Regions from separate parts of the Tardiphaga alba genome, predicted to be linked through region 1. Evidence: riboswitches for the same ligand, from Rfam matches in the RefSeq annotation. Region 1 holds a riboswitch; each other region holds the start of a gene.

The links. Region 1 has a riboswitch for cobalamin ahead of RPMA_RS02025 (TonB-dependent receptor). Riboswitches for the same ligand answer to the same signal wherever they lie in the genome.
Region 2: another riboswitch for cobalamin. It lies ahead of RPMA_RS22815 (ribonucleoside-diphosphate reductase subunit alpha); the one in region 1 lies ahead of RPMA_RS02025 (TonB-dependent receptor).
Region 3: another riboswitch for cobalamin. It lies ahead of RPMA_RS21350 (DUF1636 family protein); the one in region 1 lies ahead of RPMA_RS02025 (TonB-dependent receptor).

What each region holds. Positions count from the first base shown of each region.
Region 1 is NZ_CP036498.1:415,339-419,819, reverse strand. It holds gene RPMA_RS02035 (ABC transporter permease subunit) at 1-498, shown strand, start outside; gene RPMA_RS02030 (DUF3526 domain-containing protein) at 500-1,969, shown strand; cobalamin riboswitch at 2,056-2,261, shown strand; gene RPMA_RS02025 (TonB-dependent receptor) at 2,616-4,481, shown strand, end outside.
Region 2 is NZ_CP036498.1:4,764,872-4,769,352, forward strand. It holds partial or broken gene RPMA_RS22815 (ribonucleoside-diphosphate reductase subunit alpha) at 1-2,412, opposite strand, end outside; cobalamin riboswitch at 2,626-2,837, opposite strand; gene RPMA_RS22820 (glycosyltransferase family 87 protein) at 2,887-4,134, opposite strand; gene ftsH (ATP-dependent zinc metalloprotease FtsH) at 4,392-4,481, opposite strand, start outside.
Region 3 is NZ_CP036498.1:4,469,736-4,474,216, forward strand. It holds gene cobN (cobaltochelatase subunit CobN) at 1-1,114, opposite strand, end outside; gene cobW (cobalamin biosynthesis protein CobW) at 1,294-2,307, opposite strand; gene cobU (bifunctional adenosylcobinamide kinase/adenosylcobinamide-phosphate guanylyltransferase) at 2,308-2,838, opposite strand; gene RPMA_RS21350 (DUF1636 family protein) at 2,835-3,281, opposite strand; cobalamin riboswitch at 3,374-3,569, opposite strand; gene cobT (nicotinate-nucleotide--dimethylbenzimidazole phosphoribosyltransferase) at 3,668-4,481, shown strand, end outside.

The DNA of each region.
Region 1 (4,481 bases):
GAGCAATGGGATCCGTCTCTGCCGCTCAGCAAATGGGGCGCAGCGCTCAAGGTCGATGACCATGCAGGCTATGGCGTGCTCGACCAGACCTTCGGCAAATTGTGGGACACGTTCGAGCGCCAGCAGCGCTTCCAGCAATGGATCGGCCTCGTCGCTCCCGTCATCACGCTGCGCGGTTTTTCCATGGGCCTAGCCGGAACCGATTTCGCGCAGCACCGCGATTTCTCCACCGCCGCAGAACTGCAACGCCGCAAGATCCAGGAGATTGTCAGCGACGATCTCGTCGCCCATGCCGACACGCTCGGCAACGCTCATTTCAGCTACAAGGCCGGCTCAAAACTCTGGGCCACCGTGCCGGAATTCAAATATCAGCTGCCGACGATCGGCTTTGCAGCCCGCCGCTACTGGCCCGACCTTTTGCTGCTGGCCGCGATGTTCGCCGCTGCCGCGACGCTCGCTTCCATCGCCGTCTCTCGCAGCCTGAAGCGGATGGCCTGACATGTCGCAGATGAAGCATACATCCACGTTCCAGCTCATCTTCCGGCATGAGCTGACCATCCTCACCCGCGACCGCACGTTGCCGATCGTTGCCATCCTGCTCGCGGCGATGGTGCTGGGCGGCCTGTTCGTCGGCATCACCCAGGCCAAGCAGCGCAGCGCGATGATCGCCGAGGTCATCGAACACAGCGCCAAGCGACAAGCGGCCAACGAAAAGACGCTGCAATCCGTGCTCGACGGCAAGCAGGCGCTGGTCCCGTTCGGCAACCCCGCCAATCCGGCGGCGCTCGCGGGCGGCCTCGCCGGCCGCCACACCACACTGCCGAATCTGCCGCTGGCGGCGCTGGCGATCGGTCAATCCGACATGGTGCCGAACTATTATCGCATCTCGTATCTGAGCAAGGTCCAGTTCATGTACGACACCGAGATCGAGAATCCCTGGAATCTGCTCAGCGGACATTTCGATCTCTCTTTCGTCATCACTTTCGTACTGCCGCTGCTGGTGATCGGCCTGTCCTTCAACATGCTGTCCGCCGAGCGCGAACAGGGCACGCTGCGGATGCTGTTCGCGCAGCCGATGGCACTGACGACGCTGATCGCCGCCAAAGCGAGCGCACGTTATCTCGTCTTCCTGGCCGTGATACTGCCGCTACCGCCGCTCGTGCTGCTGTCGCTGTTTCCGGAAACGCGCAGCATGGATTCGCTGCTGTTCATGGCGCTGTGGGCGCTGGTGGTCGCCGGCTATACGTTGTTCTGGTTCGCGCTGGCAGCACTGGTCAATGCATTCGGCCGTGCGTCCTCGTCGAACGCATTGATCCTGATCTCCGGCTGGACGTTCCTCGTCCTCATCCTGCCCATCGTGATGAATCTCGTCGTCGGCGCCATCAGCCCGGCGCCGTCGCGCACCGAGCTTGCCAGTCGCACACGCGTGGTGACCGCCGATGCGCTGCGCGAGTATGAAGACATGTACAGCACGGACTATCGCTATGCCTCGGATCCCGAGACCTTGGCAGTGAAGGACGGTCGCATTGAGGTCCCGCCCCGCATGCGCGCTTTCTTCCTGGCCAAGCAACGCGTCGACGCACAGGTTGAGCCGTTGTTGAATCAGTTCGACCATCAATTGCTGGAACAGCAGAAACTGGTGGATCTGATTGGCTTCCTGTCACCCGCGATCCTGGTCAATGAGGCGCTGAATCTCGTAGCGGGTAACGATTCCCGCCGTTTCGTCGCTTTCAAGAACCAGACGGAAGCCTTCCACAACGGCTGGCGCGCATTCTTCGCGCCGAAGATCGCAACAGACCGCGCGACGACGCGTGCCGAGATGACTGCGCTGCCAGTGTGGCAGCGGCAGGAGACAGCGACCACGACAACCGCGTGGCGCATCGCGTCCCGCGCGGCGCTACTGCTGCTTGTGAGCTTCATTATCGCAATCTTTGCGATGCGCAGACTACGCCATGGCCAGATCGTGTAACGCGAGCGAGTGGTGCATGATCCACACACCAATGGCCATAAAGGCGCCATCGATCCGCGCGTGCGTTGACACATTCGTCAACATCACCCAAACGTGAGCATGACGGTTCCTTCGGGACCAATAGGGAATGCGGTGAGGCCCGCGCAACGCTTGTTGCGCGAACCGATTCCGCGGCTGCCCCCGCAACTGTAAGCGGCGAGCCTGCGCCAAGAGCCACTGGATTTCGATCCGGGAAGGCGGCGCAAGGCAATGACCCGCGAGCCAGGAGACCTGCCGTCAGTCGTGGTCACACGCGAGCACATTGGGCGGGGTGTCCTGATGGAAGTCGAGTTGCGTTCGTCAGCGGGTGCAGAGCGGCTTGGTTTGCGGTGACGTGCCACGTTATCGCGAGTCCTTTTTTGCAAATGACCTCCGTTTCCTCCGCCGCGTCGTTCCGGCGCCAGTTTCTCCTCTGCACCGTCGCACTGCCGTGCCTCATGTGGTCCGCCGAAGGCACCGCGCAGGATGCAAAGCCGAGCCAGACGCTCGATCCTGTTGTCGTCCAGCCATCCCCCAGCCGCAGCGCGCACGCCGCGCCACCACCGGCAATGCAAGCCGCGCGGCGCGTCCGCAACGCAATGCCGCTGCGACCACGGCAGCGCCCGTTGTGACGCCGACCGGCCCTGCTTTCGCCGCACCGACGCTGAATCTCACCGGCACCGCGCCGACCGGCAGCCGTCTCGGCCTCACCCGCCTGCAGACCCCCGCCAGCGTCGATGTCATCTCCGCGCAGACCATGTCGGAGCGCGGCCAGCAGAACATCAATGACGCCGTGACGCAGAATGCGGTCGGCATCACCGCCAATCCTTCGCTTGGCAATGGCGGCCTCGCTTTCAGCGCACGTGGCTTCACCGGCTCCAGTTCCGTCATGACGATCTATGACGGCACCCAACTCTATGTCGGCCAGGGAACAGCGACTTTCCCCTATGACACGTGGTCCGCAGAGCGCATCGAGGTGCTGCGTGGGCCGGCCTCTGTGCTGTACGGATCCGGCGCCATCGGCGGCGCCATCAATGTGGTGTCGAAACTGCCGACCTGGATACCCACCAACCAGGCCGCGATTTCGTTCGACACCAACATGACCAAGCGTATCGCGGTCGATAGCGGCGGCCCGGTGAGCGAAAACGTCGCCTATCGCATCACTGCCACAGGCAATCTCTCCGACGGCTGGGTCGATCGCGGCAACAATTCAAATGTCTCCGTGCATGCTGCCATCCAGGTGAAGCAGAACGAGGACGTCACCTGGACCTTCCTCAGCGACTATGCCGACGTACAGCCGCAGCGCTATTGGGGAACACCCCTGGTCAATGGACGCATTCTCGATTCCACCCGTTTCAATAACTACAATTTCAGCGACGGCATCGTTCACTACAAGGACAACCTGAACCAGATCCGCACCGAATGGAACGTGACCGACGGCGTATCTGTGCGCAACGTGTTGTACTACATGGATGTCCATCGTCACTGGCGAAACGCGGAAAGCTACGTCGCCAATCCGGTGACCGGCCTCGTCACCCGCAACAACGGCAATACCGAGATTTACCAAGCCCAGCAGCAGATCGGCAACCGCATGGATGCCACCTTCCGTGGGCATTTGTTCGGATTGACCAATCAGTTCGTTGCCGGCTTCGATGTGAACCACATCAAGTTCGGTCGTGACGCCAATTTCCGTGTGGGAAATACCGGCACCTCGACCGTGTCTCTCTACGATCCGATCCCGGGAAGTTTCTTTAGCACACAGCCCACCATTCTCGACTATCGCAGCATCACTAACCAGTATTCGCTTTTCGCCGAGAACAAGCTGGACCTCACAGAGCAGCTGTCATTGATCGCCGGGATTCGTCAGGACGAGCCGACCGTCACGCGCACGGACTTCATCAATCCGGCGAACAGTCTCGTAAAATCTTTCTCCAACACGACGTGGCGCGCCGGAGCCGTCTACACACCGATCAAGGATCTCGCATTCTACGCCCAGTACGCCACCGCGGTGGACCCCGTCACGAGTGGCCTGCTCGCGCTCGATGCAGCGAATGCGAACTACAATCTCACGACCGGCCGGCAGATCGAAGCCGGCGTCAAGCAGTCGCTGCTCGGCGGCCGCTTCGAATGGACGCTGGCGGGCTACGAGATCGTCAAGAAAGACCTTGTCGCACGCGATCCGAATAATGTGAACATCATCATGCAGGTCGGTCAGCAGTCGTCGCGCGGCGTCGAGGCGTCAGTCGGCATGCTGCTGGATTACGGCTGGCGGATCGATGCCAACACAACCTTCCTGCAGGCGCAGTATGATGAGTTCAGACAGCCTAGCGGCGTCAATTTTGCTGGCAATGTCCCGCAGAACGTGCCGCTGAATGTCTCCAATATCTGGGCGACATGGGACTTTGCACCGAACTGGTCGGCCAATGCCGGTATCCAGATCGTCGGCAAGACCTATGCCGATGCGGCCAACACGCTGGCGCGCCCGACTTACAAT
Region 2 (4,481 bases), 1.5 Mb from region 1:
CGACACTGCCGTCGAAATATTTGAGGTCCGAGACCATCACCTCGTCCCACAGCCCGCGCTTCTTGAGATCGCGCACCAGGAACGCGTTCACCACGGTGAAATCGCCCGACATGTTCGATTTCACATAGAGATTCTGATAGGCCGGCTCGATCGACTGCGCGACGCCGCAGATATTGGAGATCGTCGCCGTCGGCGCGATCGCCATCACATTGGAATTGCGCATGCCGGTGGTCTTCACGCGCTCGCGCAGGCTGGCCCAGTCAAGCGTCTGCGAGCGATCCATGTCGAGACCGCCGCGGGCTTCCGCCACCAGTTCGATGGAATCGATCGGCAGGATGCCGCGGCTCCACAGCGACCCGTCATAGGACGGATAGCGCCCGCGTTCAGCGGCGAGATCCACCGAAGCCGAGATGGCGTGATAGGCGATCGCCTCCATGCTGAGATCAGCGAATTCAACGGCGGCGTCCGATGCCATCGCGAGACCGAGCGTATGCAGTGCGTCCTGATGGCCCATCAGGCCCAGACCGACCGGACGATGCTTGAGATTGGAACGACGCGCTTCCGGAATGGTGTAGAAATTGATGTCGATGACATTGTCGAGCATGCGCATCGCTGTCGTCACGGTGCGCTGCAGGCGGGCATGATCAATGCCCTGCTCCGTCACGTGATGCAGCAGATTGACCGAGCCGAGATTGCAGACGGCGACCTCATCATCCGACGTGTTCAGCGTGATCTCGGTGCAGAGATTCGACGAATGAATCACGCCGGCATGCTGCTGCGGCGAACGCAGATTGCAGGGGTCCTTGAAGGTGATCCAGGGATGGCCGGTCTCGAACACCATGGTGAGCATGCGCCGCCACAGATCGGTGGCACGCACCGTCTTGAACACGCGCATCTCGCCGCGCGCCGCCTTCGCCTCATAGGCGGCGTAGCGCTCGGCAAACGGCTTGCCATAGAGATCGTGCAGGTCCGGTGTCTCGTCCGGCGAAAACAGCGTCCATTCGCCATCTTGTTCGACGCGCTGCATGAACAGGTCCGGCACCCAGTTGGCCGTGTTCATGTCGTGGGTGCGGCGGCGATCGTCGCCGGTGTTCTTGCGGAGGTCGAGGAATTCCTCGATGTCCACGTGCCAGGTCTCGAGATAGGCGCAGACCGCGCCCTTGCGCTTACCGCCCTGGTTGACGGCGATGGCGGTGTCGTTCGCGACCTTCAGGAACGGCACGACGCCCTGGCTCTCGCCATTGGTGCCCTTGATATGCGCGCCCAACCCGCGCACGCGGGTCCAGTCATTGCCGAGGCCGCCGGAATATTTTGCCAGCAGCGCATTATCCTTCACGGCTTTGAAGATGCCGTCGAGATCATCGGCCACGGTGGTGAGGAAGCAGGAGGACAGCTGCGGCCGCTGGGTGCCGGCATTGAACAGCGTCGGCGTCGAGGCCATGAAATCGAAGGACGACAAGAGATTGTAGAATTCGATGGCGCGGGCTTCGCGATCGATCTCGCGCAGCGCGAGGCCCATGGCGACGCGCATGAAGAAGGCCTGCGGCAGCTCGATGCGGTTACCCCGACATGCAGGAAATAGCGGTCATACAGCGTCTGCAGACCGAGGAACTGGAACTGCAGATCGCGTTCCGGCTTCAATGCAGCGGCGATCTTCTTGAGATCGAAGCGCGCAAGCTCGGGATCGAGCAGTTCGGCTTCGATGCCCGTCTTCACATAAGCGCCGAAATACTCCGCATAGCGCGTAGCCATGTCGGCCTGCGAAGCCGAATTTGGCACGCCATGCACATAGGTCAGAACTTCGGTGCGCAGCTTGTCGAGCAGCAGGCGCGCGCTGACATAGGTGTAGTTCGGTTCCTGCTCCACGAGCGTACGCGCGGCCATGATGCCGGCCAGCGCCAGTTCGTCCAGCGTGATCCCGTCATAGAGATTGCGCTTCGTCTCCTCCAGCACCGGCGCTGCATCGACACCATCGAGACCAGCACAGGCTTCGTTGACGATCAGCGCCAGACGCGCGGCATCAAGCGGCACACGCGTGCCACTGGCGAGCGTCACATGTAGCGCAGGCACGGCCGGAACAGCGGCTGGCTTCGCGGCGGCTTCCTCGGCACGACGACGGGCACGCTCCTCGCGATACAGCACATAAGCACGCGCCACCTTGTGGTGCTCGCTGCGCATCAGCGCCAGTTCGACCTGATCCTGCACGTCCTCAATGTGGAAGGTGCGCCCCTCCCCGATCCGCCGCGTCAGCGCGGCAAAAACCTCGCCGGTCAGCTGCTCGACAGCTTCATGAACGCGGCGAGATGCAGCGGCGGTGTTGCCTTCGACGGCGAGGAAAGCCTTGGTCATGGCCACCGAAATCTTGCCGGCATCGAAGGGCGACACCGTGCCATTGCGACGGATCACCTGCATGGACGGCTCGCGCGCAGGCACGACATTCGATTCGGAGGGTTGATGGGCAAGCACGGCATCGTGGCCGTTGGCGAGAGCGTGAGACGTGGAAGGCATCGGCAGGACCCCGTGTGATGCATCAAGCTGTGGGGGCTGGGGCCGAAGGTGCGTGCATCACTGCCGGGCGGACGCGCGGCATTGCCTGCAAGCGACCGCTGGGACACCCCGCCCATGGACGTTTCTGGTGTCACGGCAGGTCTCCTGACTCGCAGATCAAGCGTTTGTTTCGGTCTTCCCGGAGCGGTGAGGCCCCAGTGACGTGGTCGAAACAAACTCTCTGCTTACAGTTGCGGGGGCAGCGCCGGCCTAGCTCCATCAGAGCGCACCGGCTTCCCTATTATCTACCAAGTCTTGCGACAGGGCGGACCATGACATCTACATTTGGTGTGACCCGCGGCGAAGTGTCAAGCGCGCTGTGAGTTTCCTGAAAAGAAATCAGGCGGGGCTGTTGGTACCGTGGACAACTGCCTGGCCAAGAACGGCACCCGCCCGCCCAGCATTGCCGCCAAGGGCGCGATGGACCCGTATGCCCACCATCAGCGCGACCAGCAACGTGGCCCCGAAACCGGTCGGTGCAGCGCCGAGAAACTGGTAGGCGATGAGCATGACGACGGCGAGACCCAGCAGCGGCAGCTCGTGACGCAGGAAGCCCTCGGACAATCCCACCCGCAGGATGAAGCCGGCTGCAATCGCCAGCACCATCACGTCATAAAGAAACAGATAAGGCGTCGCGAGCAGTGCGCCGATCGCCAATGCTGCCGCCTTCCACTCGTAGCGCGCATGGCTGCGCCACAGCCACACCAGCGTCGAAGCAACGATGGCGAGAAGACTCCAATGCAGCGCCCAGGCCAGCGTCTCGCTGCCATCGAAGTAACGCACCAGCGCGAAGATGCTCTGCATCTTGCCGAACGGCGCGCGGCCCTCGACAAGGAAGGCCTGCGAGAACATCGGCATCCAGTGGAAAAAGGCCTGCCAGCTTTCGGTGCCGAAGGCGAGCCACGACACGACCGCGAGCGACACCGTGGTCACACCGGCGCTGATGAAAACGCGCCATTGCGCGGCAGCGATCAGCACCAGCGGAAACAGCACGCCATATTGCGGCTTGTAGCTGAGCAGACCGAGGCAGATGCCGGCCAGGATCGGCCGCGTCGGCAGCAAGACCAGCGTGCCGCCGATCAATGCCGCAGTGAGAAAGCCGTTCTGTCCCACCAGAACATTGGTGAAGACGACAGGGATAGCAGCCGCGGCCAGCAAGCCGAACGGGCGCCCGACGATCGCGCGCATGACCATGAGATAAGGCACCGCGCTGACCATGGCCCATCCGACAAAAGCCACCGCATAGGGAAATTTCGCAAGCAGGGCCGCGACGAACAGGAATGGTGGCGGATAGTGCCAGGCGAAATTGCCGGGATAGCTCTGGCCGAGCACCGCGATTTGCAGCGTCTTCTGGATGTCCCAGTCATAGGCCCATGCGGGATGGCCATCGAGCACGAGGCGGCCGGCGGAATAGACATTGATGAAGTCAGTGGGCGCGCCCAGGCCGCTTGGTTCAAAGATCCATCCGCGCCCGAAATACATGAAGAAGGACGCGATCTGCAGGATCGCGAGAACGGCGCAGACGATCAGCAGCGCCGGAGGAATTGCTCCGCGCTGGGGCAACGTCATGTTCAAAGGCGTCGTCATGCGGTTCCCGGCACGGGTGAGGATGCAGGCGACAGTGCCGGGGGAAGTTTGAGGAAGGTTTAAGCCGCAACGCGCAGCCTTCCCGCCGTCATTGCGAGCGCAGCGAAGCAATCCAGAAAGCCAAGAGCTGGATTGCTTCGTCGCTTCGCCAAGGGGAAAGCGAAAGCTTTCCCTGACCTCTCAACGACGACTGGTTCTGATGCCCAAACAAAAACGCGGCCTTTCGGCCGCGTTTTGCGATTTGATGGATGATGGCGTTACGCCTGCGGCTGCGGCTCCATGCCCGAATCCGGGCGCGGGCGCGGCTTGCCGGCGGGCGGCACGGCCGAGGAACGCGGGGTCGAGGG
Region 3 (4,481 bases), 1.8 Mb from region 1:
TGGCAAGGATCAGCGCCACACGACGCTCGGCGATGTCGGTGCGACGCAGGCACACCCAGGCGCGCGCGAGATCGGCGGCCGCATCGATGCGGTCTGCTACAGGCTTCAGCAGCGTCGGCGTAAAACCGCCGTCGCTCGTGCCGCGCTCCTTGAAGGCGATGACATTTGCAAAAATACGGCCATCGACTTCCGGTAGCACCACATGCATCGCAAGATCGCGCGGATTGAGGCCACGCGACGATGCCTCCCAGCTTGCATGCGAGATGCCGGCCTGCGCGACCTGCAGCACGGGGCAACCCGACGCAGAGAGCACACCGGCATCATCATTGGCGGTCGCTGTCGCGAAAGCCGTAGCGTTGACAATCACATCGGGCGGAAACGCCGCAAGTGCCCCACGCAGGAAGGCAACTGAACGCTCGTCCTTGAGACTGGTGACGTAAAGGCAGACCGGATTGAGACCGCGCGCATCCAGCGCATCGCGCAGCGCTGCGATCGCCGCCGTGTCGCCGCCGGCGACCAGGGCGCGATAGAAGATCACCACCGCATTGGGCCGTTTGTCACTCATCGGCGCCTGCGGCCAGAAGCCCGCAGACGGCATCGGCCGCGCCGCGGGCGGCTTCTCGCTTTGCCCGATCAGATGCGCGGCATAGCGCAGCGCCAGCGTCGCATTCTCGACGCCGCCTTCGCTGCAATAGCGCCACAGGGCATGGGTCGCATCGGCATTCACCGTGCCGCGCGCGGCGAGTTCGGAATTCCAGTCCATCTCGCCCGGAATGCAGGCAAACAGCGCGCCGCGCGCGATGGCATCGCTGCGCAGGCTCTCGACGCCATGCGGCCAGTAGCTGATGCCGCCGAGCATGCGCAGCAGAACGATCTTCGCCCGCGCCAGCGTTCGCTCGACATAGAGATCGACCGAGGCGGGATGGCCGAGCGCAAGAAGATTGGTCAGCCGCACGCTCGGGAAATCGCCGGGTAGGCTCGCATGCGCGGCACCGAAGGCAGCGAGATCGCTATCCGCCGCCGACAGCACGACGATATCGGCGGTGTCCTGCCCGAGATCGCGGGCGACGTCGCCGTCGTCAATACTGCCGGAGGTGTCGAGCTTGAGATGCATGTGATGTTGTGCGTCTTCCTGTTACACACGGACAGAAATGCTCCCTCCCCCTTGTGGGGAGGGCCGGGGTGGGGGTGCACCACGTGACGTCAGCGGTTGTGGAAGCACCCCACCCGTCTCGACGGCTGCGCCGTCGATCCACCCTCCCCAGTCGCTTCGCTCCGGGGGAGGGAAGAGAACTAGCCCGCCAGCGCTTTTCTTGCTGCGTCGGCATCAAAGCCTTTCAGCCCGATCACCACGAGATGTTCGGGATGGCTGACATCGGGCCGCGCGAAAGCGAGATCGACGCGGGCGCCCACGGCTTGCACGACAATCGGGGCAGGCTTGTCGGCGATGCGGGCATGGCCCTTGACGCGCAGCACGCCTTCGAGACCGAGAGCATCGCTGACACGCGCGCGCATGGTGTCGAGATCGGCCGCGGCAGTCGGCTTGATGACGATGCTATCGAAATCGTCGTGATCGTGTTCTTCTTCCTCGCCGTGATGACCGACGCGCGCGGCCATGTCATCTTCGGCTGCGGCATTGAGGCCGATCAGCACCGTTGGCGCGAGATCGCCCTTGGAGCGGACGATACCGACATTGGCGCGGAGCTCGGCCTTCAGCTTGGCCTCGATCTCGGCGAGCTGTTCGGCGCTGACGAGATCGCTCTTGGAAAGCACCACGAGATCGGCACAGGCGAGCTGATCCTCGAACACTTCCTCGATGGGATCGTCGTGATCGATGCCTTCATCGGCAGCGCGCTGTTCGGCGAGCGCATGCTCATCGAGCGTGATCCGGCCTTCGGACAGCGCCAGCGCATCAACGACAGTGACGACGCCATCGACAGTGGCGCGTGTCTTCACGGCGGGCCACGCAAACGCCTTCAGCAGCGGTTGCGGCAGCGCGAGGCCAGAAGTCTCGATCACGATGGCATCGAGCGGGCGCTCGCGCGACAGCAGCTTTTCCATGGTCGGCACGAAATCATCGGCCACGGTGCAGCAGATGCAGCCATTGGTGAGCTCGACGATGTCGCCGGGCGCGCAAGCCTTTGCCGCACATTCCTCGACAAGGCCGCCATCGAAACCGGCATCGCCGAATTCATTGACGATCACAGCGATGCGGCGGCCATCGGCTTGCGTCAGCAGCGAACGCAGCAGCGTGGTTTTGCCTGCGCCGAGAAAGCCGGTGAGGACGGTGACGGGAACGCGGGACATTCAGTTCTCCTGAAAACGCTTGAGCCAAAGCGGAAGGCCGGCAGCGACGAAAGCGACATTGTTGACGGCTGCGGCGATGGTTTGATTGAGACGGCCCTGCGCATCACGAAAGGCGCGGCCGATCGGCGTCTCGGGCACGAGGCCGAGGCCGACTTCATTGGACACGAAGACGATGGGATAGCGCGACACGTCGAGAAAGCGCACCAGACGCTTCGCCTCGACTTCGGGATCGCGCTCGGCCATCATCAGATTGGAGAGCCAGAGCGTCAGGCAATCGACGAGGACGACGCGGCCGATGGTGGATTCGCGTGTCAGCGTGTCCACCAGCGCCAGCGGCTCCTCGACGGTGATCCAGCCTTCGCCGCGCTGCTTGCGATGCTGCGCGATGCGCGCCTGCATCTCATCGTCGCCGGCCGTCGCCGTGGCGAGATAGACTTTTGTGAGCGACATCTCGCCGATCAGCCGTTCGGCGAAAGCCGATTTGCCGGAGCGCGCGCCGCCGAGGACGAGCGTGGTGCCGAGCGACGTCATTTCGGCGCCCTGCCGTCTTCCGGAGACCAGCGCAGCGGCGGCACGCGCGCCACCATGCCCTTGCGCAACACATCGGCGCGCTCACGCCATGGCACGAGCCCGTAGTCGGATTTTTGATAGGACTGCACGAAAGAGGCGACGGCATCCGGGCCGGTGTCCGTCACGAGATCGCCGAACAAGAACGTGTAGCCATCCTGGCTCGTCACCGCGACGGTGGTCGGCCGCTTGCAGACGCTGAGACATTGCACCGGCCGCACCATGACAGCGACATCGCGCTCATCGAGCGCAGCCGTCACCGCATCGAGCATCGCCGGGCCGACGACCGCACCATCAGCCGCCTTGCAATTCACGCAGACGCTCACCACCACCGGCGCTGAGGGCAGCGGGCGAGGCAATTCGGTGACACGGGAGTCATCAGGCAAGGTCGATGCGTTGCGATCCATCACGGGCTCAAATCAGACGAGCTTTGTTGGGTCGCGCGGATGCGGGCATCCACTCGCTCCCGTCCGGTGCACCCCGCCCCGACGACGCCTCCAAAGCACAGTTCATGACGGCAGGTCTCCTGGCTCGCGAGTCGGCGCCCGCTGCCGCCTTCCCAGCAGCTCCCCTATCGGGAACTCCCAGTGGCACCGGCTCGGGCTCATCGCTTACAGTTGCGGGGGCAGCGCCGGTATCGCACCGGCTTCCCTTTTCACCTTCCTCGCGGAAGGACCATCGCGGCGGACGCTATCTGCACCCACAGCCGGGGTCAACCACGGCCGGAACTGCGCAGCCACTGTTGACCGAAAGGCCATGGATGCGCGAGACAGACGGCCAAAGGAACCCGCATTTGACCTCTTTCAGCCCCCTCTTCCAGCCGCCGGCCCTCACGCCCCTCGATCCCGCAACCGAAGCCAGCCTTCGTGCGACCATCGACGGCAAGGCGAAGCCGCCGGGCTCGCTCGGGCGAATCGAGGAACTCGCTGTGCAACTCGGCATGATCCGCCATCCCGGCGAACCGCGCGGCGAGAAGGCTGTATTGTTGGTGTTCGCCGGCGATCACGGGCTCGTGGCCGAAGGCGTGTCGCAATATCCGTCCGCCGTCACCGTCGCGATGGTGATGACCTATCTCGCCGGTCGCGCCAGCGCCAATGCATTTGCCAAAGCCAATGGCATGGACGTCCGTGTCATCGATATCGGTGTCGCGGCTGAACTGCCGGTGCATCCCGGCCTGCGCGATGCAAAGGTGCGCATGGGCACGGCCAATGCCGCGCGCGAGCCGGCAATGACAGCGGGGCAAGCCACCGAGGCCCTGAACCACGGCATCCGCATCGCCATCGGCGAGATCAAAGCCGGCGCTGATATCATTGCGCTTGGCGAGATGGGCATCGGCAACACAGCATCCTCTGCACTGCTCGCTCATCGCCTCGCGCCCGCATCGCTCGACGACTGCATCGGCGTCGGCGCAGGTCAGGACGACGCTGGTATGAGCCGCAAGCGTATAGCTATCGAAATGGCAGCTGCGCGCAACGATGCGACGGCGCCGCTCGATGTGCTCATCGAATTCGGCGGGCTCGAAATTGCGGGCATGGCCGGCGCGATCCTCGGTGCCGCGTCGCAGCGACGGCCGGTGATCATCGATGGCTTCATCTCCAGCGTCGCTG